DNA from 2 places in the Rhizobium azibense genome. Region 2 is predicted to be linked to the other one. Evidence: predicted binding sites of a transcription regulator. Region 2 holds the regulator's gene; the other holds the start of a gene.

Region 1 (15,691 bases), on a different contig from region 2:
CCGCTCATTCTGCGCCAGCGTGACCGCAGCTTCGGCTACCGGCCTCGCTATGTCGCTCGGGTTGCGCGCCAAACGAGGACGGAGGCAAATCAGGTCTGCACCGAGGTGCGCAAGCGCGGCGGTGTCTGCCTCGTGTTCAAGAATGAATAAGTGCCTTTCTATTTGGCCGGAGAGTTCAGGGCCGTCGCCCGATCGGGATGAGCCGCAGCAAAGGCAGGCAGCCTTTCGCATTTTTCGGCGATGGCGCTCGCGCGCGGGAAGGCGGAAAGATCGACGTTCCATCGCCGGGCGTTGTAGATCTGCGGCACGAGGCAAAGGTCAGCCATGGTGGGCTGATCTGCATGGCAGAACTCACCAGCCTCTGTCGCCTTCAACATACGCTCGAAGGCCTCAAGACCCTCGCGGATGAATTTTCCCATCCATGCCAGCCGGGCAGCGTGGGGATCGTCCGATTGCCGCATGACATGGGAAACGACGCTCAGATTGCAGATAGGGTGAATGTCCATCGCGATGGCATAAGAAAGGGCCCTGACGCGCTGCCGACCCAAAGCATCTGGAGGCAGCAGGCCGGCGTTCGGCCGCGTTTCCGAAAGATACTCGATGATGGCGAGCGACTGCGTCAGCGTCTCGCCGTCGATGGCAAGCACGGGAACCAGACCCTGGGGATTTCGCGCGAGATGAGCCGCCTGCTTGTGTTGGCTTGCCAGCAGATCGACGGGAACCGACCGATAGGGAATTGCCAGCATGTTGAGTGCGATACGGACGCGATAGCTTGCCGAAGAGCGCCAGTAGTCGAAAAGAACGGTATCGCTTGGCATGGTCTGACCTCATGGTCTTTCGTAGCTGGCAACGACCTGCTCGATGGCTCCGAAGATCGAGCGTCCCTGTGCATCCTTCATCTCGATGCGGACGGTATCGCCGAACCGCATGAAGGGTGTTGCGGCCGCGCCGGTCGCGATTGTCTCGATCATGCGGATCTCCGCGATGCAGGAATACCCGGCGCCGCCTTGGGAGATTGGCTTGCCCGGCCCGTCGTCGAGCTTGTTTGAGACGGTCCCCGAGCCGATGATCGTGCCGGCGCCAAGCGGTCGGGTCTTTGCAGCGTGGGCGATGAGTTCACCGAAATCGAAGGTCATGTCGATGCCGGCATTGGCTCGCCCGAAGGGCTGGCCGTTGAGGTCGACGAGGAGCGGCAGATGCAGTTTTCCCCCATCCCAGGCATCACCAAGCTCGTCTATCGTCACCGCAACCGGCGAGAATGCAGAAGAGGGTTTTGACTGGAAGAATCCAAAGCCTTTTGCAAGTTCGGCCGCGATCAGTCCGCGCAGGGAAATATCGTTGGCGAGCATGACGAGCCGGATGGCTCTACGCGCCTCGTCGATCGTTGAGCCCATTGGCACGTCGTCGACGATGACGGCGATCTCCGCTTCCATGTCGATGCCATAGGATTCGTCCGCCATGAGAATGGCATCGCGCGGCCCAAGAAAGCTGTCGGATCCACCTTGATACATCAACGGCTCGGTCCAGAAGCTGGCCGGCATCTCGGCGTTGCGCGCCTTGCGAACCAGCTCGACGTGGTTGACGTAGGCTGAACCATCCGCCCATTGATAAGCGCGCGGGAGCGGCGATGCGGCATGGTGTTCGTGAAATCGCACGGCAGGTTGCGCGCCGGTTTCCAGACCCTCTGCAACCGCGGCTAGGCGTGGTGCGGCGTGCGCCCAGTCATCGAGCGCGGCCTGAAGCGTCCGGGCGATATGACCGACTTCGGAGCATTGGCTGAGGTCTTTGGAGACGACGACCAGGCGGCCGTCACGGGTGGAGTCCTTGAGCGATGCAAGCTTCATGCGTTGGGGTTCCGTTTCTTTTATAGCTGGTAACCGGCTTCACTTGATCCCGGGCGTTCCGTCGAATTTGCGCTCCAGGCCATCCCAGCATTCGAGATAGTTATCCTGCAGCGTCTCAAGCTCGGCAGCGTATCGTGTTAGTTGCTGCGGATAGCGGGTCTCGAACATGAAGGCCATCGTGTGGTCGAGCTTCACGGGCTGCAGATCGACGCTGGATGCCATTTCGAAGCCAAGCGAGTCCGGTCCATGCGGCAGCATCATGTTGTGCAGGCTCATGCCGCCCGGGACGAAACCCTGCGCCTTGGCATCGTATTGACCATGGATGAGCCCCATGAACTCGCTCATGATGTTACGATGGTACCACGGCGGACGAAATGTATGTTCTGCCACCAGCCATCGCGGCGGAAAGATGACGAAGTCGACATTGGCCGTTCCCTCTTCGCCCGAAGGCGCCGTCAGCACGGTAAAGATCGATGGATCGGGATGATCGAAGAGGATTGCGCCGACGGGCGCGAAAGTGCGCAGATCATACTTGAACGGCGCATAGTTGCCGTGCCAGGCCACCACGTCGAGTGGCGAATGGCCAATCTCGGTCGCATAGAACTTGCCGCACCATTTGACGTGGAGACGGCACGGGATTTCCTTGTCTTCGTAGGCGGCCGCCGGCGTCTTGAAATCGCGCGGGTTGGCAAGGCAATTGGCACCGATCGGTCCGCGATCCGGCAGGGTGAACTTGGCGCCATAGTTCTCGCAAATATAACCGCGCCACTCGGGACCCTGGCCGAGGCGCTCTACCTTGAAGATCATCCCACGCGGAATAAGGCAGATCTCCAAAGGCTCGACATCGATGATCCCCATTTCGGTGAACACGCGGATAGGGCCAAGCTGCGGCACGACCAGCAATTCTCCATCGGCATTGAAGAAATAGTCATCAACCATGTCGCCATTGAAGACATAGGCATGGGCAGCCATGCCGGTCTGGGTCATGACATCGCCGGCTGCTGTCATCGTGCGGATGCCGGCGAGGAAGCTGAGTTCGTCCGCTGGCGCCGGGATGGGGTCCCAGCGCAACTGACCGAGCGGCAGCGAATGATCATCGAGACAGGGCGCTGATTTCCAGAAGGGATAACTGGCGTTGGAAAAGCGGCCTGTGTGGCGCACACTCGGACGAATGCGGTAGAGCCAGGAGCGTTCGTTGGTGCCGCGCGGCGCGGTAAAAGGCGAGCCTGACAATTGTTCGGCATAAAGCCCGTAATTGCATTTCTGCGGACTGTTCTGGCCCTGCGGCAGCGCACCGGGCAGGGACTCCGTCTCGAAATCATTGCCAAAGCCAGGCATGTATTTCGGATTGTTGACGACGGCATGGGCAGCCGTGCTCCTCGTCTTGTCCAGCATCGCTTGCACCTCCTCTGCAGATATAGTTACAAACGTAACTGTCGATTTTGTAACTATCAAGGAAGCCATGGACATCAGTGATTTCGATCTCGAGCAGTTCCTGCCGTTTCGCCTCAATCGCGCCGCGGAATTCGTCGCCCTGCGCTTTGCTGCCGCCTACAAGGCCAAATATGACCTGACGAGGCCGGAGTGGCGCACGCTGGCGGCACTTGGAAGTTCAGGGCGTATGACGGCAAAGGAGATCGGCGTTCATTCGACGATGCACAAGACCAAGGTCAGTCGTGCGGTTTTTTCGCTTGAGAGACGCCGCTGGCTGAAGCGGACGCAGCACGAGGAAGACCGCCGCGTCGAGTATCTCGAGTTGACGGCTGCCGGAAGCACCGCCTATCGCGAACTGACGATGCTCGCCGTTCACTATTCGGCGGAAGTAGCGTCGCTTCTCGGCGCGGAAGGCCTGAAGGCGCTCTCCTCCGGTTTGAGCGCTGTGGAGGCTGCCATGGTCAAACGGCGCCGCTAGCTTTGACCGGGTTCGCGTGTAGGACCTGCAGGTTCAAATCCTGTGGTCATCGAAGCCTCCATCGGCGAGCGTCGGAGGCTCCTTTTTCGAAACGATCACGCTTCATGTGCTGTTGTGGCGGATAGAGGAAGCACCGCCGGATTGGGGCGCCAAGCGAGTCTCAGGCAGGAGGCTTCAGGCCGAGAGCGCGGTGCTGCAGCCTTCGGCGATCTTGCTGTCGGCTGAGGTTTGTCCTGGCATGGTTGCCCATCCGCCGGCTTCGATGAACTGGCGCTTCTTATAGCTGTCTGGAAGAGCCTTGAATTCGACTAGTTTTGCGGCGGCATCCGGCGCACTGTTGAACCGGTCAACGCATATGGCCGATGCAAGTTCTCCACGGGCTGTTTCGCCCGCAGTCGTCGCCGCTTTGAGGGAAGTGCTGCCCGTCACCCAGCCCCCCCAGCTAAATCCGACGATGATCGTGGCCACTGCAGTGACGACACAAGCCCATACGAGGATCGTCTTCGATGGCTGATAAGTGTTGAAACGTTGCGAAATCGATGTTTTGCTGCTGCTTTGCACTGCCATTGGAATTCTCCTTGCAATGTTGTTTGATTCACCGCTGCGGCCGTCCTGGCCGAGCGGCTCAGGCACTTTCCTCAGTATCCCATGCCACTCATGCCGCCGCTTCCGGCCGGCAGTGCAGATTCTCTTTCGGGAATATCGGCAATCACCGCTTCGGCGGTGATCAGAAGTGCTGCGATCGAGCCGGCGTCTTGCAAAGCGGTCCGCACCACCTTGGCAGGATCGACGATGCCAGCCTTTATCATATCGACATAGGTCTCCATCTGTGCGTCGAACCCTTGGTTGTAATCCGTGCTGTCGGCGAGTTTACCAATTACGATAGAGCCTTCGACGCCGGCATTGTCGGCGATCTGCCGGATCGGGGCTTCCAGCGCCCTCAGCACGACAGAAATCCCCGCCGTCACGTCGGCGTTTTCTGCAGATAGCCCCGCCAGGACCGACTTGGCGCGCAACAGGGCGACGCCTCCGCCCGGAACGATACCTTCCTCGACCGCCGCACGCGTGGCGTTAAGGGCATCGTCGATGCGGTCCTTCTTCTCCTTGACTTCAATTTCGGTCGAGCCACCGACGCGGATCACCGCAACGCCGCCGGCGAGTTTTGCGAGGCGCTCTTGCAGCTTTTCCTTGTCGTAGTCGGAGGTGGTTTCCTCGATCTGCGCCTTGATCTGGCTGATGCGTCGAGCGATCTCGGATTTTTCACCTGCGCCGTCTATGATCGTGGTGGTATCCTTTTCGATCAGGGCCCGCTTGGTGCGCCCAAGCATATCCAGCGTGACATTTTCCAGCTTGACGCCGAGATCCTCGGAGATCATCTGGCCAGCCGTCAAAATGGCGATGTCCTCAAGCATGGCCTTGCGGCGATCGCCGAAGCCCGGGGCCTTGACGGCAGCGACCTTCAATCCGCCACGCAGCTTGTTGACGACCAATGTGGCCAGAGCCTCGCCTTCGACATCTTCGGAAATAATAAGCAGCGACTTGCCGCTTTGCACCACGGCTTCGAGGATGGGCAGCATTGCCTGCAGATTGCCGAGCTTCTTCTCATAGACAAGAATATATGGGTCCTCCAGCTCCACGCGCATTTTTTCGGCATTGGTTACAAAGTAAGGCGAGAGATAGCCCCGGTCGAACTGCATGCCCTCGACGACATTGAGTTCAGTATCGGCCGTCCTGGCCTCCTCGACTGTGATCACACCATCGTTGCCAACCTTTTCCATCGCATCAGCGATCATTTTTCCCACCGTCGCATCGCCATTGGCGGCGATTGTGCCGACCTGGGCGATCTCGCTTGATGAGCTAACCTTCGTGGCGCGCGCTTTGATTTCCGCGAGTACGGCCGCAACGCCAAGATCGATGCCGCGCCTCAAATCCATCGGGTTCATCCCGGCCGCAACAAGTTTGGCGCCTTCGCGAAAGATCGAGGCTGCGAGCACGGTCGCGGTTGTGGTGCCATCGCCCGCAAGATCGTTGGTCTTGGATGCCACCTCGCGCACCATCTGCGCGCCCATGTTCTCGAATTTGTCTGCAAGTTCGATTTCCTTGGCGACCGCGACGCCGTCCTTCGTGATGCGTGGCGCGCCATAGGACTTGTCGATGACGACGTTGCGGCCTTTGGGACCTAGCGTTACCTTGACGGCATTGTTGAGCACCTCGACCCCGCGAAGCAGACGATCGCGCGCGTCGGTGGAGAAGATGATTTGCTTGGCAGACATTGTCTGTGGTCCAGTTCTGTCTTGAGAGTCGGGGTCGGAATTCGGCCGATCAGCCGGCCGTATCGGCGGTCGCCTCGGTCTTTTCGGCGATGCCCATGATGTCGCACTCCTTGACGATCCGGAGATCTTCGCCGTCGATCCCGATCTCTGTTCCCGTCCACTTTGCGAACAGGATCACTTCGCCGGACTCCTCGTCGAGCGGCATCAGTCGCTCATTTTCGTCGCGCAAGCCCGGCCCAAAGGCGATCACTTCGCCCTCCTGCGGCTTTTCCTTGGCGGTGTCGGGAATGATGATCCCGCCCTTGGATCTAAGGTCACCTTTCGCGCGCCGTATGACGACGCGGTCGTGGAGAGGACGGAATGTCATGAAGATCTTTCTGCGGTCGGCGCATAGGGTGGCCGCATCTATTACATAACATCTCTGGCACTCGATTGGTAGGAGTGCCAAGAAATATTATCTGCAAGCGAATAATCCAGATCATTATCGTTCAGAAATACAAAAAGCTCTTCGCTAGACCGTAGAGTTTTAGTTCGATTTTCATGAAGTTTTCATTTGAATCCTGAACTTATACCGCAGAACAGACCGCGAGGTCGTTAAAGTATCCAAGACGATTTTTCGGAGCATTAGCTCTCCGCGCTCGAGGCCATTTCCAACGCCCGGCAGGCGATATCGCTGCCGTCATAGCCGAACCCAAACTGCCTTGCCCGGTGCTGGTGGGCTCGTCGCTTGGTGGCTTCGTCGCTGGCCGCGGAACGAACGGTGGCGACGGCGGATTTCCTCGTTTCATGCTTTCATCAACCTCCAACGGGTGACGAACTGCAGGGATGTTTGTCATCAACGGCATGACGCCGCGTCGCGGTGAACGAAGGTTTCGTGAAGACCTCAGATCCGGAGCCTGCGTGCCGCGACTTTTCGCACCCCACTGTCCTGACGCACGGCAAGCACGATCGGCCCATCGGTCGGACATGTCGCAATAATAAGAGCGATGGACGGCCGCTTGTGGATCTTTGCCGAGAGCGCCGCTTCGCCCTTTTTACGACGGGGCCGACGCTTTGGGCGCGAACTGGCGATGTTCGTGAAGGCAGCAAATCGAGAGTGAATATAAAGGCTGGCCCCGGCCAAGCAGATTGGTTGACGCTGGCCGGAAGCAGACCAGGAACGAAGCCGTGGCGGCGCGCCCGTCGCAACCAAAACCTCCTTGCCGTAAGACTGGTGGACGAGCTTTCCGGCGGGCAACGCAAGCCTCTGGATTGCCTTGGCGCGCGGCCGGCCACATCACAACCGCAGTGGCTTGTCTGCCGACGACAATAATCTTGTGAAAAATCCGATACTAGGGCACAATTTATAAATGCACCTGAAGTGCGGAGCTATCTCAAATCCGGCCGTCTCGCGCCGAGTGACAGCTCGCGTGGGAGGGTCGCGTCGATGGGTCAGGGGTTCTTTCTTCTGTTCGCTGCGGTGTCCGTGATCACGGCCCTGACCGTGGTCCTGGCGCGGAATCCGGTTCACTGCGCATTGGCGCTGATGGCATGTTTCCTGCAGATTTCGGCAATCTTCGTCCTGCTCGAAGCGCCACTGCTCGCGGTCATCCAGATCTTCGTATATGTCGGCGCAATCATGGTCCTGTTCCTGTTCGTGATCATGATGATCGATGTGCGTGAAGCAATGTCGCAGCGGTTCCTGCCAGGCGGCAACCTGCCGGCTCTGGTGATGCTGGTTCTGCTGGGGATCGAGATGTCGGTATTGGTGCTTTGGAGCGATCGATTTTCCGTCACGGTTCCTGCAGGCGGCGGTGATGAGATCAGGCAGCTCAGCACGACGCTGTTCGCCGGTTATCTTCTGCCGTTTGAGGCCGCCTCCGTCATCCTGTTGGTGGCCCTGATCGGCGCCATCGTACTGGCGCGCAAGGAGCAGGGGTGATGGTTCCGCTATCGTGGTATATCCTGCTTGGGGTGATCCTGTTCGTGATCGGAGCAGCTGGCGTGCTGCTCAGGCGCAATATCCTGGTCGTGCTGATGTCGCTGGAGTTGCTGCTAAACTCGGTCAACATCAATTTCGTCGCTTTCGGGCGCATCTACGACGACTTCCGCGGGCAGATCTTCGCCATCTTCGTCATCGCAATCACTGCGGCGGAGGTCGCCGTTGCTCTTGGCATCGTGGTTGCTCTTGTAAGGAACAAATCCACCCTCAAGGTCGACGACGTGACCATGATGAAAGGATAAGGGCTTGGACCCGGTGATATCGATCAGGCCGCTGCTTGCCATCGCCGTCCCGGGCCTGACCGCTGTGGCAGTTCTTCTTCTGAATAACCGTGAGAAATTTCGCGATCTCGTCTCGCCGCTGGCCGCGATCGTCCTGTTTGCGATTGTCGCCTCTATGGCGCCCACGGTGTTGGCGGGCGGAACCGTCGATTTGCGCCTGTTCGAGATCCTGCCGGGGGCCGACTTCGCTTTCCGGGCGGATGCGCTCGGAATGGTATTCGCCAGCGTCTCTTCCCTCCTATGGATCGTCGCCGCCGTCTACTCCCTCGGCTATATGCGGCACTTGAACGAGCATGCGCAGACCCGATTCTTTGCCTGTTTCGCCACCAGCCTCGCGGCGGCCATCGGAGGCGCATTTGCCGCCAACCTGTTCACCTTGGTGATCTTCTACGAAGTGCTCAGCCTCGTTACCTATCCGCTCGTTTACCACCACGAGGATGAAGAGGGATGGGCGGGCAGCCGCAAATACCTCGTCTATTTGATGGGCGCGTCGAAAAGCGCGCTGCTTGCCGCGCTGGCACTGACCTATTCCATCGCAGGATCGCTCGACTTTGTGGCGGGGGGGCTATTGCAGGGCGTCAATGCCTCGGCGCCGCTGCTGACGGTCGTCTATTTCTGCTATCTATTCGGCTTCGCCAAGGCTGCGGTGATGCCCATGCACGCCTGGCTTCCGGCCGCTATGGTGGCGCCAACACCTGTCAGCGCGCTCTTGCATGCAGTAGCTGTCGTCAAGATGGGGGTGTTCTGCGTGCTGCGGGTGGTGTTTCATGTCTTCGGCGTCGGGCTGGTTGGAGGACTGGGCCTTGGGATCGCCACGGCCTACCTGGTTTCATTCACGATCCTGATGGCGTCGGTCTACGCCCTGACACGGGACGACCTGAAAGCTAGGCTTGCCTATTCGACCGTTTCCCAACTTTCCTACATCGTGCTGGGCGCGGTCCTGTTGTCGCCGGTCGCAATGGTCGGCGGGATCATCCATATTGCGGCGCATGCATTTTCCAAGATCACGTTGTTTTTTTGCGCCGGGTCGATCTACTGCGCATCGGGGAAGCGCAACATCAGCGACATGGCCGGCATCGGCCGCCGGCTGCCCTGGACGATGGGGGCATTCTTCGTCGCCTCGCTCAGCATGATCGGTGTGCCGCCCACCGCGGGATTCGTCAGCAAATGGTATCTGACGCTGGGGTCGGTCGATGCCGGACAGATCTCGTTCCTGGTCGTGCTCCTGGTGAGTTCGATCCTGAATGCCGCCTATTTCCTGCCGGTCAGCTATGTCGCCTTTTTCGGGACCGAGCCGCAGGAGAGCCGGGCGACGGTCCGCGAAATTCCGATGATTACGATTCCGCTCGTCGTAACCGCCATTTTATCGGTGCTGATGGGCATCTTCCCCGATTATTTCCTTACCCTGGCGGACGGAGTGGTTAAATGATCAAGCGCGTGGTCGACTTCTTTGGTGACGAGAAATGGGCAAGGCAGCGCCGCCGGCTGTTCTATCTGGCACTCGTTCTGATCGTCGCCGCCGACTTTCTGGTTATTCGCGAACACGCCGAATATCTTTGGGAGCGCCTGCCTGGCTGGTCCGCCGTCTACGGTTTCGGCTCCTGTGTTCTGCTCATCTTCGTTTCAAAGTTTCTCGGCCATCGGATCGGGCTGATGCGGCGCGAGGACTATTATGACTGAGTTCATCCACCCGGCTCTGCTCTTCATTCTCGGTGCTCTGCCGATCCCGTTCCTCAGAGGATCGATCGGCAAGGCCTATCTGCTGCTGATCCCGACGCTGGCGATCCTTGCCGTGCTCACGATGCAGCCGGGCACTTATGGCGAGGCGAGGTTTATCGGGCAGGAAATCCTGATTGCAAGGGTCGACAGGCTGAGTATCGTCTTCGCCACCGTTTTCACGGTCATGGCGCTGATCGGCACCGTCTACGCGTTGCACCTGACACGCACCGGCCAGCATGTGGCCGCGTTCATCTACGTCGGCAGCGCACTCGGCGTGGTATTTGCCGGTGACTACCTGACCCTCTATCTGTTCTGGGAAGGCATGGCATTTTCCTCTGCCTATCTGGTTTTTGCCCAGGGAGGCGACAAGGCGATCCGGGCAGGCTTCCGGTATCTCATGGTCCATATCACCGGAGGGGTCTGCTTGCTCGGCGGCATTGTTCTCCACGGGCTGGCAACAGGTTCATCGCTGTTCGGCCCGATCGAGGGGGAAATGGGCGTGGCCGTCATCTTGATTCTCGCCGGTTTCATCCTCAACGCCGCAGTGCCGCCGCTTAACGCCTGGCTCACCGACGCCTATCCGGAGGCGACCGTCACAGGCGCGGTGTTCATGAGCGCTTTTACCACGAAGACCGCCGTCTACGTGTTGGCGCGTGCGTTTCCCGGGACCGAGCTCTTGGTCTGGCTCGGCACCGCAATGGCGCTCTACGGCGTAATCTACGCGGTGCTGGAGAACGACTGCCGGCGGCTGCTTGCCTATCACATCGTCAGCCAGGTGGGATACATGGTGGCAGGCGTCGGCATTGGGACCGAGATGGCGGTGAACGGAGCAACCAGCCATGCCTTCGCCCATATCCTCTACAAGGGGCTCCTATTCATGGGCGCGGGGGCTGTGATTCATGTCACTGGTCGGCGCAAGCTCACCGAACTTGGCGGACTCTACAAGACCATGCCGCTGACCTTGACGCTCTACATGGTCGGCGCCCTGGCGATCTCGGCATTTCCCTTCTTCTCGGGTTTCGTCACCAAGTCGATGGTGGTGGCCGCCGCCGGGCAGGATCATCGCGCGCTGGTCGTGCTCGCGCTGACGATGGCATCGTCCGGGACGTTCCTGCACACCGGGCTCAAGCTTCCGTACTACATGTTCTTCGGCAAGGACCAAGGGCTGCAGGCCCGGGATCCGCCCGGCAACATGCTCCTTGCGATGGGTATGGCGGCGGTGCTTTGCATTGCGATCGGGGTGTTCCCGCGGCCGCTTTATGCATTGCTACCCTATCCGGTCGACTTCGAACCATATACGGGTCTCCATATTACCGAGAGCCTCGGCGTGCTGATGTTCACGGCACTGGGTTTTGTCATTTTCCTGCGAGCGCTCGATCCCGAGAATACCGTCAGCCTCGACACCGACTGGTTCTACCGCAAGGGCGCGCGGTACTTCATGTGGTTCGCCGAAAGGCCGCTGGCGCGCTGCGAGAAGGCGGTGAGCGAGGTGTCTGAGACCACGGCGCTGCCTTTCCTGCACGGGTCGGCACGAGAAGGATTAAAGATCGACCTTAACGGTGTGGACGCCGTCGTCAACGGCGTCGCTCGTTCGGTCCTGCGCGGGGGCGCGGCGTTGCGGCGGGTCCAGACTGGCGTCGTGACCCATTATGTGCTGGCGATGATTGCCGGCCTGATTGCCGCCGCCGTCGTTTTCGCCGTGGCGTGGCGGTAAGGGGTTGCGATGGGATTGCCGCTTCTCAGCCTCATTGTATTCACGCCCGCTGCCGGGGCAGTGGTTCTACTGCTTTTCCGCAGCGAAGATGCGGTGCGCTGGACAGCGCTGGCTATCACCGTCCTCGACCTGGCTCTCTGCATTGCAATGCTGGCCGGCTTCGACCAGTCGACCCACCAGATGCAGTTCACCGAGATACACCCGTGGGTGCCCACGCTCGGGATCACCTATGCGCTCGGTATCGATGGGATCAGTGCGCTCTTCGTGTTCATGACCGCACTGCTGGGGTGGATTTGCGTGCTCGCCTCATGGGTCGCGATAAACAGCAAGGTGAAGGAGTTCATGGTAAGCCTGCTCGTCATGCAGGCACTGATGCTCGGAGTATTCTGCGCCCTCGATCTGTTTTTGTTTTACGTCTGCTGGGAGGCGATGCTGATCCCGATGTATCTGATCATCGGAGTGTGGGGCGGTGATGGCCGGGTCTATGCCGCCTTCAAGTTCTTTCTCTACACGCTGGCGGGCAGCCTCCTGTTCCTGATCGGGGTCATCGTGCTCTATTTCCACGGCGGCAGGACCTTCGACATTCTCGCGCTCACAGGTCAGGATTTGCCGTTCTGGGTCCAATCCTGGCTTTTCTTCGCCTTCCTGATCGCCTTTGCCGTGAAGGTGCCGATGGTCCCGGTTCATACCTGGCTGCCGGACGCCCATGTACAGGCGCCGACCGCCGGCAGCATCATCCTGGCCGGAGTGCTCCTGAAGATGGGTGCCTATGGTTTCTTGCGGTTCTCGCTGCCGATGCTGCCCGAGGCGTCGGTATACTATTCGACGCTGATGCTGGCGCTTTCGGCACTTGCCATCGTCTATGGCGGATTGCTCGCGCTGGCACAGGACGATCTGAAGAAGCTGGTGGCCTATTCCAGCATCAGCCATATGGGTTTCGTAACGCTGGGGGTGTTTGCGCTGAACCTCCGCGGGCTCGAGGGCGGCATCCTGCAAATGTTCAATCATGGCATAACGACGGGCGCTTTGTTCCTCCTCGTCGGCCTGATCTACGAGCGGACGCATACGCGCAATATCCCAGATTATGGCGGGCTGATGAAGGTGGCGCCGGTCTATACCGCGTTTCTGGCGCTGTTTACCTTGTCGTCGATGGCCCTGCCGGGAACGAATTCGTTCGTCGGCGAATTGCTGGTGCTGTCGGGCGGATTTGCCGCCAACCTGGCCGCCGGCGCGGCCGCGGTCGTGGGCGCCTTGCTGTCAGCGGCGTATCTTCTTGGCATGTTTAGGAGGGTAGCACTTGGTCCGGCCAGCATCGGCGCTCGCTTCAAGATACGCGACGTGAACGCTCGCGAGATGGCTGCGATCCTGCCGCTGGCCGTCTTCGTGCTTTGGGTCGGGCTCTATCCGAAACCCTTTCTCAACATCATCGACGTCTCGGTGAAGCATCTGCTGGCGCAAGTCCTCACCAAGGGGAGCGGCCAATGACCGCCACCGCGCTTTTCCAGTCGGCTTTAGCGAGCCTTCCCGAGATCGTGGTGATCACCGGCGCGTGCATCCTGCTGATCCTTGGCCAGCTTGTGGGCAAGGGGCAGGGACATGTCTTTGTCTGGGCTTCCGTCGCCGTCGTGCTGATGGCAGCCTTGGGGACACTCATGCTGGCGAGCGAGGTTCGGCCTGCCTACACGGGCATGTTCGTCGCCGACGGCTTTTCGGTCTTTTTCAAGTTCGTTTTCTACATAGCGACTGTTTTGACATTCTTCCTGTCGCGAAAATATGCCGACATTGAGGGCATTGAAAGTAGCGAATACTATGTCCTGCTGCTCTTTGCCCTTTCGGGAATGATGATCATGGCCTCGGCGACCGATCTCTTGTCGCTTTATGTGGGGCTCGAGCTGATGGTGCTCTGCACCTATGTGCTGACCGGCTTCTTGCGGCGAGAGCCGCGTTCGAACGAAGCGGCGCTGAAATATGTGATCCTTGGCGCGGTCTCAACCGCGATCTTCCTCTATGGCGTCTCGCTGATTTACGGGCTCACCGGCACGACGCAACTGGACGGCATGGCGGCTGCGGTGACGGGCGATCCGCTCGATCCCGGATTACTGCTGGCGGTGGTCTTCATCGTCGCTGGGTTGGTTTTCAAGGTCGGCGCGGTGCCATTCCATATGTGGGTGCCGGACGTCTACGAGGGCGCGCCCACGACGATCACGGCTTTCATGTCTGTGGGGCCGAAGGCTGCGGGGTTCGCGGTGATCCTGCGGGTGTTCCTCAACCCGCTGGTTGCAGCCTCGGACGCCTGGCTCGTTGTCGCAGTCATTGCGGTGGTGACGATGGCACTCGGCAGCTTCGTGGCGCTGGTGCAGGACAATTTCAAGCGCCTCCTGGCCTATTCCAGCATCGCCCATGCCGGCTTCGCCATTTTTGGCGTGGTGGCCGGCAGTGCGGACGGGACCGCCAGCGTGATGCTCTACCTCCTGATCTATTCCATGATGAACCTTGGCATTTTCGGCATCGTCATCATGATGCGGAACGGCGATTTCTCGGGCGAGATTATCGAAGACTACGCAGGCTTTGCCAGGTCGCATCCCGGGCTGGCACTTCTGATGCTGCTTTATCTGTTCTCGCTGGCCGGCATCCCGCCAACAGCCGGGTTCTTCGCCAAGTTCTACGTGCTGGTCGCCTTGATCGAGCGGGGCTTCGTCATGCTGGCGGTGATCGCAGTGCTGCTCAGCGCCGTCGCGGCCTACTTCTACATCCGCATCGTCATGGTCATCTACATGCGCGAGCCACAAAGGGCGTTTGACCCGGCTCTGACGCCCCTGGTTCGAGCGACGCTCGCCTTCACAGCCTTAGGGACTCTCGGGATCGGCCTATTTCCGGAACGCTTCCTGAGGCTTGCTCAAGGTGCAGTGTTTGGAGGCTGATCTATTGGAATTGCAATGATTCCCCCGAGGGAATACACTGACGATCAAAGAAAGGAGCGCCCAAGTCACTTACTGGGGCGACCGCATTGCCGGCCCGAATGGCGCCGGTCGCGGCCTGAGCAAGGCCCCCGGTGACCGGGAAAATGCGACATGTCTGGAATGGAATTCCTGCCGGTTCTTTTCATGGCCGCCGGAATTGTTCTGGTGGCGATGACGACGCTTTTCGTTTCCTCGCTGCTGCGCCCCTCCAATCCCTATCCCGCAAAGAACATGCCCTACGAATGCGGCATGGACCCGTCGGGCGAGGCCGCCGGGGGCCGCTTCAGAGTGCCGTTCTTTATTCTTGCGATATTGCTGGTGGTCTTCGATGTCGAGGCAATGTTCCTCTTTCCCTGGGCCGTCGTTCTCAAAGAGATCGGATTCATCGGTTATGTCGAGATGTTCGTCTTCATGTTGCTGCTTATCGTGGGTTTCGCCTACGCTTGGCTGAAGGGAGCGTTGGAATGGGAGGAGTAAACAACGCGATCCGCGATAGCGTGCTGTTCACCACGACCGAAAGCGTCATCAATTGGAGCCGGAAATCGGCCCTTTGGCCTGAGACCTTCGGTATTGCCTGCTGTGCCATCGAGATGATCTCAGCGGGTTGCGCGCGCTATGATCTCGACCGGTTCGGCGTGGTGTTCCGCCCTTCACCACGTCAGTCCGATGTGATGATCATCGCCGGCACCGTGACCCGGAAATTCGCGCCCGTGGTGCGTCGGCTCTACGACCAGATGCCGGAACCGCGCTGGGTCATTGCAATGGGCACCTGCGCCATTTCTGGGGGCGTTTACAACACTTACGCCGTGGTGCAGGGATCGGAGACTTTCGTGCCCGTCGACGTACATGTGCCCGGCTGTCCTCCACGGCCAGAGGCGTTGATGCACGGCTTCCTCCTGCTTCAAGAGAAGATCAAGAGGTCCCGCGCGCTGGCCGGAACGTCTTTGGAACGGGCTGCAGTGTCATGAGCATGGCGCGACCTTTCAATCATGGTCCGATCATCGAGC
Region 2 (15,691 bases):
TTATCCTCCAATGCAATCGTCATCTCTTCGAATCCGACCGGAAGCGCCTGGCCGCTTAGGCGCCGGGCAAGCAAATAGGGGATGGAAAGTGCGGAAAAATAGTAGAGCGACCACATGGAAACGACGGCGCGCCGGTCGCTGGCGCCGGATACTTCCGCATAGCGATCGATCGCGCGCTGAAAGCCGCCTTCCCGGAAAAAGGCAGGCAGTGGCACGCCGCCGGCAAGCGCCTTGCTCAACATCATCTTGTCCCGGCACCAGGCATGCTCGCCGCAAAAGGCTGGCGAAAGGCAAAGCAGCCCGTCTTCGATACTCCTCTCCCGATGCGACGCGCTTGCCATCGGCCTACCAAGTGTAGCGAAGGGTGCCGATCACCGAGCGGCCCTGGTCGCGGTAGCAGAAGTCCGCCGAGCAGACGGGCTCGCGGCGGTCGAACAGGTTGGTGGCGTTCACCTGCAGGCTGAGACCATCATACTTGTCGTCGAGTGCCGCAAAGTCGTAGCTGACTGCTGCATCGAAAAGCACGCGGGCACTGTTTTCCGTCGTGTTTTCATCATTGCCGTAGCTCTTGCCGATGTAGCGGGCACCCAGGCCGAGGCCCAGTCCATAAACCGGGCTGGTTTCCTGGAATCGGTAGTAGGCCCAGAGCGATGCCATGTGCTTCGGCACGGAGGAGACATAGTTGTCGACAGTACCCGTCGGGCCTTCGAGGATCTTGGCCTGCGTAAAGGTATAGGACGCGACCAGCGACAGGCCGTTGTCGAGGCTCGTGTTGGCCTCGATCTCGAGGCCACGGGAACGAATCTTGCCCCGCTGGACCTGAATGTTTGCCGGACCGCTCGGCAGGTTTACGACTTCGTAATAGAGACTGTTTTTCTGATCGATATTGAACAGGGCGGCAGAAAGCATCGTATTGCTGTCCGGCAACAGGTATTTGACGCCAATCTCTTCCTGTTCACTTTCGGTGGGTTTGAAGGGGGCGTTGGTTTGCCTGTTGATACCGGCATTCGGCGCGAAGGCGGTCGAATAGCTGATATAGGGAACGAGGCCGAAGTCGGTCTCGTAGCTCAGGCCGATCCGGCCGGAGAACTCCTTGTCCTTCTGTGAGACGGTGTCCTCGGTGTCTGCAACCAGATCGGTATTCTCCGTATCGGTCCAAACCCAGTCGTAACGCCCGCCGAGCGTCAGCAGCCAGGCGTCGTAGCGCATCTGATCCTGCAGGTAGGTGCCCGCCTGCCACTGGTCCTGAACGGTGCGGGTCTGGAAGTCGATGTGCGGGACTGGAGCGCCTGCGCTCGGATCGTTGGTATCAAGCGGCGGGGAGACGCCGCGGCCGTCGAGTGAACGCCAGCGAAGCCGGGTCAAGTCGATGCCGGCGAGCAGCGTATGGTCGACATCGCCCGTATCGAAGCTCGCCTCGAGCTGGTTGTCGATGACAAAAGCCGCAAGGCGCTCGTCAAACGTGCCGGCGCTGCGATCGAGCAGCGTTGGATCGAGCGCGTTTGGTGCGTAGGCGAAGGCCCAATCCGTGTCGATGTTCAATGTCGAGAAGCGTGCATTCTGGCGGAAGACGAAGGTGTCGTTGAGCCTGTGTTCGAACTCATAGCCGATGCGGCCCTGGTTCTGAACAGAATCGTTGAAGGCAGGATTGCCAGCGAAATAATCCGTTACTTCGCCGGTGACCGGGTCGTTGTAATAGGCTGCCGTGCCACCTGTCTTCGTGCGTGAATATTCGCCGAGGATGGTAAGCTTTGTGTCCTCGTCCGGCTTCCATGTGAAAGCCGGCGCGATGTAGACGCGGTCGTCGGGAACGCTGATCTGCTCCGTATTGGCATCACGATAAAGGCCGGTGAGGCGATAGTAGAAGGGATCACGGTCGTTAACGGGACCAGTGAAATCAAACTGGCTCTGGTAACGCTGCTGCGTGCCGTATTGCAACTGGAGTTCACGATAGGGCTCCTCCGTCGGGCGCTTGGTGATCAGGTTGTAGAGACCACCGGCGCCGGAGGCGCCATAAAGAGCCGACGAGGGGCCGCGCAGGATCGAGACGCCCTCAAGGCCGTAGGGTTCGGTCTTGAAGAGCGAAGAGCCGGCGCCTGGCTGGCGCAGGTTGTCGCGAAAGACACCCGTATAGGTGACGTCGAAGCCGCGCACCGTGAAGCTGTCGAAGCGTGGATCGAAACCATAGGCACCCACGCGCGTGCCTGGCGTATAGGCGATCGTGTCGAGCAGCGTTTGGGGATTGCGGTCCTTGAGTTGCTGTTCCGTCACGGACGAGATCGACTGCGGCGTCTCGATGAAAGGCGTATCGGTCTTTGCGCCTGTCGCGCTGCTCTTGCCGACGTAGCCGTCCGCCTGGATGACACCGCCGCTACCGCCGTTGACAATGATGTCCTGAAGCACTGTTGCGCCATCTTCCTGCTGCTTGTCGGCGGCCGTGTCCTGCGCAGCGGCGGGAAGGAGAAGATGGGCCATCGCGGCCCCCGTCAATGCGGAAGCCCGCAGCGACCTGGCAAAGACTTGTATTTTCATCGGCTTGCAACTCTCGGCAGTTTAGTTGATAAATCATGAGTGTCATAGTCAACAAAAAGCCGGATGAAAACCCTTTTATGAGTATTGTACTCCACTTTTTAGGGAAAGAGGCGACAAGCGCGAGGTGGTCACGCTTGCGAAAGCAGCCAACGCCTGAAGGCCGCGACGGCGGGGCGTTCGAGTGCCGCGCCTGGATAGACGAGATGAAAGGCAAGGCGGCTTGCAACACCAAGCGGGAAGGGCGCGACCACGGCGCCTTCGGCGAGTTCCTTGTCCAGAAATGACCGCCGCATCAATGCAAAACCGAGGCCGGCCTTCATGGCTTCGTAGGCGCCATTGCCATGCATGAAGATCGGCCCGCGCGAAGCATCCACCTTCGTCGCGCCTGCTGCCTCCAGCCAGAGCTTCCAGTCGTGCCGGTAGACATCATGGATCAACTGGAATCCGGCGAGCCCATCTGGCAAGGGGTGGTCTCCAAGCTCAGCCGCCAGCGGTGGAATGCAGACCGGCACCAGCTCGTCATCCACCAGCCGCTCACTGACGAGGCCGTCATAGCCGCCAAGCCCGTGCCGGATCGCCAGATCGATGCCATCGCGCTGAAAGTCGAGCACACGATGCGACGCACTGATGCGCACGTCGATCTCCGGATGGATCTCCTCGAAGCGCCCGAGCCGCGGAACAAGCCAATAGGTCGCAAAGCCTGCCGTGCAGGTGACGTTCAGCACACAACCGCGCCCCCGCGCCGCAATCGCAGCCGTCGCCTCTCTCATCAGCCGGAAGGCGGTCTGCAATGTGGCGAAGTAATCCGCGCCCTCGACCGTGAGGGCGAGCGCGCGCGCTTTCCGCTCAAAAAGCCGTATGCGGAGGGCAGCTTCAAGATCGCGGATCTGCAGGCTGACGGCGCCTGGCGTCACATGCAGCTCCTTGGCGGCCTGCGTCATGCTCAGATGCCGCGCCGCAGCTTCAAAGGCCCGTAGGGCCGAAAGGGATGGCAGAAACTCGCTCATGATTTAGTTCAGCTAAAGCGTATGCGGAAAAAGACTCGTTTGTAGAAGCAAAATTATCGAAATAATATCAAAATGAAAGCAATTCACTAAAGAGAATCGTCAAGCGACATTCATCGAGTACAGGTCGCAGCTTTCAGAAGCTGGTGCGCAAGAAACGGGTGGCGAGATCGTCGGCCGCATCGTAAGCCTTGCCAACAATGAAGGGAGAAAGACATGCAGAAACAAATGGGCTTGGCCGAATGGAGCATGCTTGTGGTCCTGTCACTTCTTTGGGGCGGCTCGTTCCTGTTCAACGGCATCCTCGTCAAGGCGCTGCCGCCGTTTACGATCGTCACGGGCAGGGTGCTGCTGGCGGCACTCGCGCTCAATGTCATCGTGCGGCTCATGGGCCACACGATGCCGCGCGACCGCAAGAGTTGGGTTGCCTTCTTCGGCATGGGCGTTCTGAACAACATGATCCCCTTTTGCCTCATCGTCTGGGGCCAGGTTCACATTGCAAGCGGCCTTGCCTCGATCCTGAACGCCACGACGCCGCTCTTTACCGTCGTTGTTGCCCATATACTGACCACCGACGAGAAGATGACCGGCCATCGCCTGATTGGCGTGCTGATCGGATTTGCCGGCGTGGCCTACATGATCGGCTTCGATGTGCTTCACGATCTCGGGTCGAACGTGCTGGCGCAACTCGCCGTACTTGGCGCTGCGATCTCCTATTCCTTCGCCGGCATCTGGGGCCGCCGCTTCCGGGCGATGAACATGCCGCCGCTGCTGCCCGCCGCAGGCCAGGTGACGGCCTCCACCATCCTGATGGTGCCGATCGCGCTGATTGCCGACCGTCCATGGGCATTGCCCGCTCCTGGTATCGAAACCTGGCTGGCGCTGGCCGGCCTCGCACTGCTTTCGACCGCCGTCGCCTATGTGCTGTTCTTCCGGGTTCTCGCAACGGCGGGCGCGACGAACCTGGCGCTGGTGACCTTCCTCATTCCCGTCAGCGCCATTCTGTTGGGTACGCTCATCCTCGGCGAGCAGCTGCAGGCGAAACATCTGATCGGCATGGTGACGATCGCCGTCGGCCTTGCGGCGATCGACGGGCGGTTGATGTCACTTGGGAAAAGGCGGCCAGCCTGAGGCTCAGCAGGCGAGGTCGGCGACGACGGAATCGAGGATCAGCATGCCCGACGGCGTGCAGCGAAGCCGGGAGTTGCCGATCCGCTCGATGAAACCGTGCTCCAGCAGAAATTCTTCGCGCTTCGGATCCGGATCCCGGCCGGAAAGCTGCTGCCAGCGGGCAAGATCGACGCCTTCCTTCAGCCGCAGTCCCATGAGCAGCAGCTCGTCGGCCTGCTCGTCATAGCCGAGCCGTTCCTGCTCAAGAATGCCATGCCCGTCGCGCTCGACAAGCTCGAGCCAGGTCTCCGGCTTGCGCTCGGTCGCCGTTGCGATCTTCTCAGCGCCTTGCGTCAGGCGTCCATGTGCGCCGGGGCCGATCCCGGCATAGTCGCCGTAGCGCCAGTAGGTGAGATTATGGCGGCTCTCGGCGCCGGGCCGGGCATGGTTGGAAACCTCGTAGGCGGGCATGCCCTCGCGTGCCATGATCTCCTGGGTCGCCTCGTAGAGGATCGCCGATTGCTCCCCGTCCGGCACGATCAGCTTGCCGGCCTTGTGCAGGCCGTAGAAGGGCGTGCCCTCCTCGATCGTCAGCTGGTAGAGTGAAAGATGATCGACCGCATAGGAGATCGCCTCCTTCAACTCCTTGTCCCATTCCTCGACGGTCTGGTCGGGGCGGGCATAGATCAGGTCGAAAGACATGCGCGGGAAGATATCGCGCGCCAGCTTGATGGCTTTCAGTGCGTCGGCGACATCGTGCAGGCGGCCGAGGAATTTCAGGTCCCGGTCGTTCAGGGCCTGGACGCCGAGCGACAGGCGATTGACGCCTGCAGCGCGATAGCCGCGGAAGCGATCGGCCTCCACGCTAGAAGGATTGGCCTCCATCGTGACCTCGATGCCGTTTTGCACGTGCCAGTGCTTGGCGATACCATCGAGAATGGCCGAGACCGTTGCTGGATGCATGAGCGAGGGCGTGCCGCCGCCAAGGAAGATGCTCGTCACCGTCTTCGGCCCGCTCAACCGGCGAACGGCCGCCATCTCCTTGACGAATGCAGCGGCGAACCGCTCCTGGTCGATCGGCTGATGACGGACATGGCTGTTGAAGTCGCAATAGGGGCACTTCGCCGCGCAGAACGGCCAATGCACGTAGACGCCGAAACCTGGCTCGCCGGTATCGGGCAGGAGCATCGCATCGCGCGTCAAGCTTGGTGTATCGAGTATCTCCACGAACCGACCTTACGCTTCCAGGCAGGTTTCGACAAAGCGTTTGAATGCGCGCGCCCGATGCGACAGGGCCTGCGGCTCGCCGATATTCCAGCCGTGCTTTTCCTGCGCACTCATCTCGCCGAAGGTGATGTCGTAACCTTCCGGCTGGAAAACCGGATCGTAACCGAAACCCTGGGTGCCGCGCGGCGGCCAGACGACGCTACCTTCCACCTCGCCGCGGAAAAGCTCCGTATGGCCGTCTGGCCATGCAAGGCACAGCACGCTGACAAAGCGCGCGCGCCGTTGCTCCGGCGTAGTGGCTCCGGCTTTCTCCAGCGCCCGTTGCACCTTCTCCATCCCCAACCCAAAGTCGCGCGTGCCGTCGGCAGTCTCGGCCCAGTTGGCCGTATAGACGCCCGGATCGCCACCGAGCGCGTCGATCACCAGTCCCGAATCGTCGGAAAGCGCCGGCATTCCCGCTGCCTTTGCGGAGGCGAGAGCCTTGATCGTCGCGTTTTCCTCGAAGGTCGTGCCGGTTTCGTCAGGCTCGATGAAGTTCAGGTCCGCTGCCGATTTGGCAGTGAAGCCGAGCGGCCCGATCAGGTCCTGGATCTCGCGGATCTTGCCGGCGTTGTGGCTGGCGACGACGATGGTCTTCGTTTCAAGCGTGCGCATGGTCGTCCTATTCGATGCCCCAGATTCTGGCTTCGGCGCATTCGAGGCTGTTTCCCGCCGGGTCGCGGAAATAGATCGAGCGGCCGCCGTTCGGCCAGTGCACTTCCGATTCGATTTCGATGCCTTCGGCCCTGAGCTTCTGCGCCATGACATCGATGTTCTTACCAGACACCCGGAAGCATGCGTGGCCCTGACCTTTCGTGCCGTGGGCCGGCACCTGCAGGGCACCGGCGGCTGGCGGCTTCACCGTTTCATCGGGATTGAAGATCAACAGCACGCCTTGCCCGCAGCGGAAGAATACATGCCGGTTTGCGGCGCGCGCGATCTTCGAAAGGCCGAGTACGCCTTCGTAGAAAGCCTCGGCCTTGTCGAGATCATCCGCATAAAGCGCCGTCTCCAGCATGCCTTCCAAAAGGGCAGTCATACGGCGATGGCCTGTTTCTGCATGTCGACGAGTTCCACGATGCCGGCTTTGGCCAGTGTCATCAGCGCGGCAAATTCGCCGTCCGTAAACGGCGTGCCTTCGGCGGTTCCTTGAATTTCAACGATGCCACCCGCCCCTGTCATGACGAAATTCGCATCGGTTTCAGCAGAGGAATCTTCGAGATAATCGAGGTCGATCACCGGCTGGCTGGCGAAGATGCCGCACGAAATTGCGGCGACATGATCCTTGAGCACGCGCTCGACCTTGATCATGTTGCGGGTTTCCATCCACTTCAGGCAGTCGTAGAGCGCAATCCAGGCGCCTGTAATGGAGGCCGTGCGCGTGCCGCCGTCAGCCTGAATGACGTCGCAGTCGAGGGTGATCTGGCGCTCGCCGAGTTCCTTGAGATCGACGACGGCACGAAGGGAGCGGCCGATCAGGCGCTGAATTTCCTGTGTGCGTCCGCCCTGCTTGCCGGCTGCGGCCTCGCGTTTCATGCGCTCGCCGGTTGCCCGCGGCAGCATGCCGTATTCGGCCGTGACCCAGCCCTTTCCAGTGTTGCGCAGCCATGGTGGCGTCTTTTCTTCCAGGCTTGCGGTACACAGCACATGCGTATCGCCGAATTTGACGAGGCAGGAACCTTCCGCATGCTTTGAAAAATTGCGCTCGAAAGTGACTTTGCGCATCTGGTCGGTTTTTCTGCCTGAAGGCCGCATTGTGATCTCCTGAAACATGATGCCGAAAACCGTGAAGCGGCTTGCGCAAAACATCATGCATGCTTGAATGGTGTCGACAGCTTCTACGATTGGCCGCAGCCATTTGCAAATTCCCTTTTGCTACGAGGACGAGAACGGCTATATTTTAAGGATCGTCATCAAAGGCAGGTCCAAGGAAGTTCATGGGGTTCAGGTCGACGTCGGTTTCGGATGCCGTTGCTGCGCTGGATGAACGCTCCAAGGAAATCTTCCGCCGCATCGTTGAAGGTTATCTTGAAAGTGGCGAGCCTCTCGGCTCGCGCAATCTTTCGCGCATTCTGCCCATGTCGCTGTCGCCGGCGTCGGTTCGCAACGTGATGAGCGACCTGGAAGAGTTGGGCCTGATCTACTCGCCACATGTCAGCGCCGGACGCCTGCCGACGCAGGGCGGCCTTCGCTTCTTCGTCGATGCCTTCATGCAGGTCGGCGACCTTTCGGCCGAGGACCGTGCGAATATCGACCGCCAGGTCCGCCCCGAAAGCCGCGATAATCCGGTTGAATCGATGATGAACGAGGCAAGCCGGATGTTGTCGGGCATTTCGCGCGGCGCAGGGCTCGTCATCACCTCGAAGAGCGACCCGGTTCTCAAGCATGTCGAATTCATCCGCCTGGAGCCCACCAAGGCGTTGGCAGTGCTCGTCGGCGATCACGATCAGGTCGAAAACCGCATCATCGAATTGCCGGCAGGCGTTACGTCGTCGCAGCTGACGGAGGCCGCCAATTTCCTCAATGCCCATATGTCCGGCCAGACATTGCCGGAATTGCGCAAGCAGCTCAGCCGCTTGAAGGAGAACGTCCGCCACGAGCTCGACGCGTTGTCGCGCGATCTCGTCGAGCGCGGTATCGCGGTGTGGTCTGGCGATACGGATGAAGGCAAGCCGCCGCAGCTTATCATCCGCGGCCGATCCAACCTGCTCGAGGGCCTGGCAGGCGCGGAGGACCTCGATCGTCTCCGCATGCTCTTCGACGATCTCGAAAAGAAGGACAGCTTGATCGAGCTGCTGAACCTTGCCGAGACCGGTCCGGGCGTGCGCATCTTCATCGGTTCTGAGAACAAGCTGTTTTCACTTTCCGGCTCGTCGCTGATTGTTGCGCCCTATCGCGACGATGACGACCGCATTGTCGGCGCCGTCGGCGTCATCGGACCGACGCGGCTCAATTATTCACGCATCGTGCCGATGGTGGACTACACCGCCCAGCTGATTTCCCGGCTTGCGCGCGGCACGCTTTAAAAGAACGGAATTTTCTCTTCTTCGTCACGCAGACTTGATTTTTTGCGGTCAAAGCTCGATATCGGGCCCATCCCAAGAGAACCTACTACCGGAGACCGTCATGACTGACGAAACGACGAAAAACGGATCTGACGCTGCCGCGGCTGAAGCCGCAGACGACGTTGCCGCAAACGTCGAGAACGAAACCACGGTGGAAGCGCCGCGCCAGCCGGATCCGCTCGAAGTGCTCAAGGCTGAAAATGCCGAGCTGCGCGACCGTTATCTGCGCCTGGCCGCCGAAATGGACAATCTGCGCCGCCGCACAGAGCGCGACGTGAAGGATGCAAAATCCTACTCAGTCGCCGGCTTTGCGCGCGATATGCTTGCCGTTTCGGACAATCTGCGCCGCGCGCTGGATGCCATACCGCCCGAGGCGAAGGAAGCGGGCGAGACGGGCCTCAACACTTTGATCGAAGGTGTCGAGATGACGGAGCGCTCCATGCTCTCGGCGCTGGAGCGCCACGGTGTCCGCAAGTTGGATCCCATCGGCCAGAAGTTCGATCCGAACTTCCACCAGGCGATGTTCGAGGTTCCGAATGCCGAAGTGGCAAATAACACGGTCGTCCAGGTCGTCCAGGCAGGTTTCACGATCGGCGAGCGTGTTCTTCGTCCCGCAATGGTCGGCGTGGCCAAGGGCGGCCCGAAGGCAGCGGATGCAGATCTCAACACAGCCTTCACCGAAAAGGACGCCTGATCGTCTTCTCAGACGCCGTCGCAATCAGGATGAAAATCAGATGCGGGCGAAGCGCTCGATCAGCAGGTCGAAAAAGCCGTCCGCATCCGCATAGCGCATCACCTTGGCATTGCGCTTGCGGTCGGTCACATGCCACCAGTCGACCACCGTCATGCCGACAGTCAGCTCCGACTTCACCTCTATCTCGACGTTGCAGTCACGGCCCTTGAACAGTTCCGGCTTCAAGAGATAGGCGACGACTGCCGGATCGTGCAGGGGTCCACCGTCAGAACCATATTTCTCGACATCGAAGCGTTCGAAGAATTCCAGCATTTCGACCATCGCTTTGGCCGGTGCCGTGCCGAGATCGGCCATGCGCTTCACACGATCCTTGCGTGTCAGCAACTGATGTGTCACGTCGAGCGGCATCATCACGATGGCCATGCCGGAACGAAAGACGATGTCGGCCGCTTCCGGATCGACATAGATGTTGAATTCGGCGGCGGGCGTTATGTTGCCGCCCTCGAAGAAGCCGCCTCCCATCATCACCAGTTCACGGATGCGCGGGATGATGTCTGGCGCCTTTTGCAAGGCCATGCCGATATTGGTGAGCGGTCCGAGCGTGCAAAGCGTCACCGTACCTTCCGGCTCACGGCGAAGCGTCTCGATGATGAAGTCGACGGCGTGCTGTGCCTCAAGCGGCATCGTCGGCTCGTCGAGCTCCGGTCCATCGAGGCCGGTCTTTCCGTGCACGTGCTCGGCCGTGACCAGCTTGCGCGCCATTGGCGCGTCGGCGCCTGCGAAGACCTTGGTGTCGGTCCGTCCGCAGAGCTCGCAGACGATGCGCGCGTTGCGGCTCGTGTAGGAGAGCGGCACATTGCCTGCAACGGTCGTGATGGCGAGTACTTCGAGCTCTTCGGCACTGCCGAAGGCAAGCATGATGGCCGCTGCATCGTCCTGGCCGGGATCGGTGTCGATGATGATCTTCCTGGGGGTCGCCATTGCGTTGCTCCGTCTCGAGGTGCACGTCGTTTTGGCAGGCACCATTCGTTCATTTTCCCGTCGCAGATCGGCGCAGCCGCTGCGGTCGACGATGTGATGCGAGGCGGCGTGATCTTTGTCAAGCAACGGCCCCAGGTCCAACCGTCTTAAACGCCAGTCCGACCGTCTTAAACTCATGTGACGGCGATGCGTCGCATGTGACTTGCGCCAAAGGCACATACTTCCCATATTAACGGCGTCCGGATGCTACGCTTAGGTCCGGGAAGGTCGCTTGAATCAAGGACTTTGAGAGATGAGCCGCATGACACCTTTCGCCAGCCCGCTGCTTTTGGGTTTCGATGCCATGGAAAAGACGCTTGAACGCATTTCCAAGGCAAGCGATGGTTACCCACCCTACAATATCGAACGTATCGCTCCGGGCCAGGGAGCGCCCGAGCGCCTGCGCATCACGGTTGCCGTTGCGGGTTTCAGCGAAGACGAGCTGGACGTTACGACGGAAGAGAATCAGTTGCTGATCCGCGGTCGCCAGGTCGAGCATGGCGAACATGAATATCTCTATCGCGGCATTGCTGCGCGCCAGTTCCAGCGAACCTTCGTCTTGGCAGACGGCATGCAGGTTCTGGGCGCCAGCCTCAAGAACGGACTGCTGGCCGTCGATCTCGTTCGTCCAGAACCAGCGCGCATGGTGAAGAAAATTAACATTTCGGTCTCACAGTAGGACAACGGCCCATCCGGCTGTTGGTCCCTTCTCCCGGAGGTACAGGAATGTTGATGAAAGAAGCGAATTCTCACCTGACCAAGTCCGAGCTTGCCGGTATCGGCAACGGCGAGGTCGCCTATATCCGCAAAATGCGCAACGACGAGGTTTCGAAGTGCTTTCCCGAAGCACCAGAGATCGATCCGAGCGTCGACCTTTGGGCCCTTTTCGGCGCAGACGGAACGCCGATCCTGCTCACGGACAATCGCTCCAGCACCTTCTTCAAGGCGGCTGAAGACGAATTGAAAACGGTCAGCCTGCACTAGAGATGCAGGCTTAGATCTTTTTGAATGTCAGATAGGCCGAGGATCTGCCCTCGCGCCGGGCCTTGGCCTCGTAGCGTGTGCTCGGCCAGCCCTGATAAGGCGCAAGCCAGTCGGCAGCGTTTTGCGCAAGCCAGTCGAAGCCGCCGTGATCGCGGCACTTCAGCAGGGTCCAGTTCACGTAGGTATCGATGTCCGAGGCGAAGCAGAAGAGGCCGCCCGGCTTCAGCACGCGATGGAAACGGTCGAGATTGGTCTTGGAAACGAAGCGTCGTTTCCAATGCTTCCGTTTCGGCCAGGGATCGGGATAAAGCAGATCGATGTGATCAAGGCAGCCGTTCGGTAACCAGTCGAGAAGCTGCGTTGCATCGTCGTCATAGACGCGGATATTCCTTGCATCCTTCGTCTCGATGCTTGCCAGCAGTTTCTGCATGGAATTGATGAAGGGTTCGACGCCGATGAAGCCGGTCGAGGGCATTTCCAGCGCACGGTGGATCAGATGTTCGCCACCGCCGAAGCCGATTTCCAGGCGCAGTGCTTCTACCGGAACCGGAAAGAGGCTTTTCAGCGGCTCGGGTGGAGCCGCCGAAATATCGATGAGGAATGTCGGGAGCAGGGTGTTCAGTCTTTCCGCCTGATGTTCGCGCAGAGCCTTCCCCTTGCGGCGACCGAAGAACGCCTCCGTCGCGCGCCCCCGACGCTCCATATCCGTCATGCGGCTTCCCGCAGCTTCACGGCTTCCTTCAGCGCCTTGACGAGGTCGGTGCGCTCCCATGAGAACGAGCCGTCACGTCCCGCCTTCCGGCCGAAGTGGCCGTAGGCCGAGGTCTTGGCGTAGATCGGTTTGTTGAGGTCGAGGTGACGGCGGATGCCGGTCGGCGACAGGTCCATGTTCTTGCGGATCGCCGCCTCGACCTGGTCTTCCGTCACGCTCTTGCCGGTGCCGTGCAGGTCGACATAGATCGACAGCGGTTGAGCGACGCCGATTGCATAGGAAAGCTGGATCGTGCAGCGGTCGGCGAGACCTGCGGCAACGACGTTCTTCGCAAGATAGCGGGCAGCATAGGCCGCCGAGCGGTCGACCTTGGTCGTGTCCTTGCCGGAAAACGCCCCGCCGCCGTGCGGAGCGGCACCGCCGTAGGTATCGACGATGATCTTGCGGCCGGTGAGACCGGCATCGCCGTCCGGACCGCCGATGACGAACTTGCCGGTCGGGTTGATGTACCAGTTGCAATCCGTGGCAATCGGCAGCTCACCGAGCGCTTCGCGGATATAGGGCTCGACGACAGCGCGAACCTTGCTGGAATCCCAGCTCTCGTCGAGGTGCTGGGTCGACAAGACGATCGAGGTCACCTCGGCCGGCTTGCCGTCGATGTAGCGCACGGTCACCTGGCTCTTGGCGTCCGGACCGAGCCTGGCGACATCGCCGTCGCCCTTCTTGCGGGCCGCGGCAAGCAGCTGCAGGATCTTGTGGGAATAGTAGATCGGCGCCGGCATGAGGTCCGGCGTTTCCTTGCATGCGTAACCGAACATGATGCCCTGGTCACCGGCGCCTTCGTCACCCTGCTGGTCGGCTGCGTTGTCGACGCCCTGAGCGATATCGGCAGACTGCGAGTGCAAAAGCACGTCGATCTTCGCCGTCTTCCAGTGGAAGCCCTCCTGCTCGTAGCCGATGTCCTTGATGGCGCGGCGGGCGGCAGCCTTGAATTTCGACGGGTTGATGACGTCCTTGCCGTCCTTGCCCTTCTTCATCAGGCTTGGTGGCAGACGGACTTCACCGGCGATCACGACGCGGTTCGTCGTTGCCAGGGTTTCGCAGGCAATGCGCACGCCCCAGGGGTTGACGCCGGTCTTGGCCGCCTCACGATAGACCAGATCCACGATCTCGTCCGAGATGCGGTCACACACCTTGTCCGGGTGACCTTCGGCGACTGACTCACTGGTGAAAAGATAATTCGCGCGCATTTTCGGGATTCCCCTCAAAGAACAAAAGCCGTTAGTTGGTACTCATTTCGCGTTCGAAAAACAAGCACAGAAGGACATAAATATATCTTTATATCTACCATGAAATGATAAATTTTGCCCCGAAAAAGCAAAAAAGGTGGCCTTTCGACCACCTTTTGAAAAACCGGAAGCATCAAGGGATTCAGTCCGTGTCGGCCTCGGCGGCAAGTGCCTTCACAAGCTCCACGACCTTGCGGCGAACCTTCGGGTCGGAAATCTTTACGAACGCCCGGTTGAGCTGAAGGCCCTCCGAGGAAGAGAGGAAATCGACCACATAATTCGAGCTCGACGCTTCTGCCATGCCGGTCAGTCCACCGGTGTGATCGCCGGGCGCGTCCTCGAAGAAAAACGAAACCGGGACGTTGAGAATGCTCGAGATGTTCTGCAGGCGGCTCGCACCGACGCGGTTCGTGCCTTTTTCATATTTCTGGATCTGCTGGAAGGTAATGCCGAGGCTCTCGCCGAGCTTCTCCTGGCTCATTCCCAGCATTGTGCGGCGAAGCCGAATGCGGCTGCCAACGTGTATGTCGATCGGGTTAGGCTTCTTCTTGTTTTCAATCATGGTCGTGCCCTAGCAAAGAATTTCAACCTGGTTAAACCGGCAGTGCCCAGACCCATCCGTAACGCCACGTTGCAAGCGGCGAAAACCCCATCATCAAGCATACGTTAACAACGCCGATCGTCACCACTATGCAATTTTAGGGGTTTTGGGTCAATTCGGCTTGAAAATAAAACCAAAGCGGGAAATCGCCGCAATCAAAAACAACAACGTTTCAGTCAACCAGAAGTAAGCCTGTTGTAAAAACAAATTCCGGGAAGCGTTGCCGAATCTCTCAAGGGTTGCGTCGATGAAGCCTCTCTCATTGAGGCTGAGCCCTGCAACGATCTGCCCGCGCGCATTCACGATCGCCGAAATGCCGTTGTTGGCGTCGCGAATCAGCGGCAAACCTGTCTCCACTGCGCGCACCCGCGCTTGCTGGAAGTGCTGATAAGGACCGGGGGTATTGCCGAACCAGGCGTCGTTCGTGATGTTCAAGATCGCACCGGCATCGGCGATGTCGCCGGTCATCTCGTCGGCAAAGATGATCTCGTAACAGACCAGGGGATAGAGCTTTAGCCCCGTCGGCAGTTCCAGGAGATGCCGCGTTGCCGCGGCAGAGAATCCGCCCGGCATTTCGACGATATTCCCGATGCCGAAATCATCGAGGATATCCTCGAACGGCACATACTCGCCGAATGGGACGAGATGCACCTTGTCGGAAGCTGCGATGATCTGGCCGCGTCCATCGAAGGCGTAGATCGAATTGTAGTATCGCACCGGGTTTCCCGGCCCCATCTCTTCGGCTCGCACGGCGCCTGCGATCAGAATCTGATTGTCGTCCAGCGTATCGGCAATCCGGGCAAGAGCATCCTGATTGTCGGTGAGGATGAAAGGGATCGAAGTTTCCGGCCAGACGATGATGTCGGGTTTCTTTCCGCCGTCTCGCGGCGCTTCGGCGGAGAGCTTCAAATGCATCTCGAAGATGGCCGAGCGGTCGGCGTTGCTGTCGAGCTTGGCCGCCTGGTCGATCATCGGCTGCACGAGCCGGATCACTGGCCGTTTCTCCTCCGGCAGCGTGGAAGCTTGCGGCGCAACATGAAGCACATAGGCGCCGTATCCGACATGAGCTGCAAAAAGCAGAGCGGCAAGCCCGACACCTGCCGTCGCACCCTGGCGCGTCCCAACAAGAGCCGGGGCAGAAAAGACGAAGACGGCAAGAGCAGTCACGCCTGCGGTGCCGACGAGGTGTGCGGACTGCATCATCAAGGGCATAGGCATGATGCCGTAGCCGACCGCATTCCACGGAAAACCCGTAAAGGTGAAGCTGCGCAACCACTCGAAGAGGCCGAAGCTTGCGGCAAGTGCTGCAATGCGGCCCATCCCGTCCGACCAGAAGATGCGGGCAACAGCTGCCGCAAGGCCATAATAGATCGCCAGCACTGCCGGCAGGCCGAGGACGGCCAGCGGCAGCGCC

The links. The regulator HrcA, encoded in region 2, represses chaperone genes, less so after heat shock. The targets are predictions, from matches to a motif close to GTTAGCACTCNCNNNNNGNGAGTGCTAAC.
Region 1: a site for HrcA is predicted at 6,450-6,478, ahead of EV130_RS05985 (co-chaperone GroES). Genes of this name have one in related genera too.

The regions. Positions count from the first base shown of each region.
Region 1 covers NZ_SMBJ01000002.1:379,830-395,520, reverse strand. The annotation lists gene EV130_RS06020 (lytic transglycosylase domain-containing protein) at 1-150, shown strand, start outside; gene maiA (maleylacetoacetate isomerase) at 159-818, opposite strand; gene EV130_RS06010 (fumarylacetoacetate hydrolase family protein) at 828-1,844, opposite strand; gene hmgA (homogentisate 1,2-dioxygenase) at 1,884-3,239, opposite strand; gene EV130_RS06000 (MarR family winged helix-turn-helix transcriptional regulator) at 3,307-3,756, shown strand; gene EV130_RS05995 (hypothetical protein) at 3,931-4,323, opposite strand; gene groL (chaperonin GroEL) at 4,395-6,029, opposite strand; gene EV130_RS05985 (co-chaperone GroES) at 6,079-6,396, opposite strand; gene EV130_RS05975 (NADH-quinone oxidoreductase subunit J) at 7,456-7,950, shown strand; gene nuoK (NADH-quinone oxidoreductase subunit NuoK) at 7,950-8,252, shown strand; gene EV130_RS05965 (monovalent cation/H+ antiporter subunit D family protein) at 8,257-9,720, shown strand; gene EV130_RS05960 (hypothetical protein) at 9,717-9,971, shown strand; gene EV130_RS05955 (Na(+)/H(+) antiporter subunit D) at 9,964-11,724, shown strand; gene EV130_RS05950 (NADH-quinone oxidoreductase subunit M) at 11,734-13,209, shown strand; gene EV130_RS05945 (NADH-quinone oxidoreductase subunit N) at 13,206-14,645, shown strand; gene EV130_RS05940 (NADH-quinone oxidoreductase subunit A) at 14,796-15,161, shown strand; gene EV130_RS05935 (NuoB/complex I 20 kDa subunit family protein) at 15,149-15,652, shown strand; gene EV130_RS05930 (NADH-quinone oxidoreductase subunit C) at 15,649-15,691, shown strand, end outside.
Region 2 covers NZ_SMBJ01000004.1:232,506-248,196, reverse strand. The annotation lists gene fhuF (siderophore-iron reductase FhuF) at 1-341, opposite strand, end outside; gene EV130_RS11615 (TonB-dependent siderophore receptor) at 346-2,532, opposite strand; gene gcvA (transcriptional regulator GcvA) at 2,661-3,539, opposite strand; gene EV130_RS11605 (DMT family transporter) at 3,753-4,667, shown strand; gene hemW (radical SAM family heme chaperone HemW) at 4,671-5,873, opposite strand; gene rdgB (RdgB/HAM1 family non-canonical purine NTP pyrophosphatase) at 5,883-6,527, opposite strand; gene EV130_RS11590 (VOC family protein) at 6,535-6,951, opposite strand; gene rph (ribonuclease PH) at 6,948-7,667, opposite strand; gene hrcA (heat-inducible transcriptional repressor HrcA) at 7,850-8,938, shown strand; gene grpE (nucleotide exchange factor GrpE) at 9,039-9,671, shown strand; gene EV130_RS11570 (nucleoside hydrolase) at 9,708-10,652, opposite strand; gene EV130_RS11565 (Hsp20 family protein) at 10,945-11,370, shown strand; gene EV130_RS11560 (BQ00720 family protein) at 11,418-11,675, shown strand; gene trmB (tRNA (guanine(46)-N(7))-methyltransferase TrmB) at 11,686-12,387, opposite strand; gene metK (methionine adenosyltransferase) at 12,384-13,637, opposite strand; gene EV130_RS11545 (helix-turn-helix domain-containing protein) at 13,819-14,238, opposite strand; gene lnt (apolipoprotein N-acyltransferase) at 14,389-15,691, opposite strand, start outside.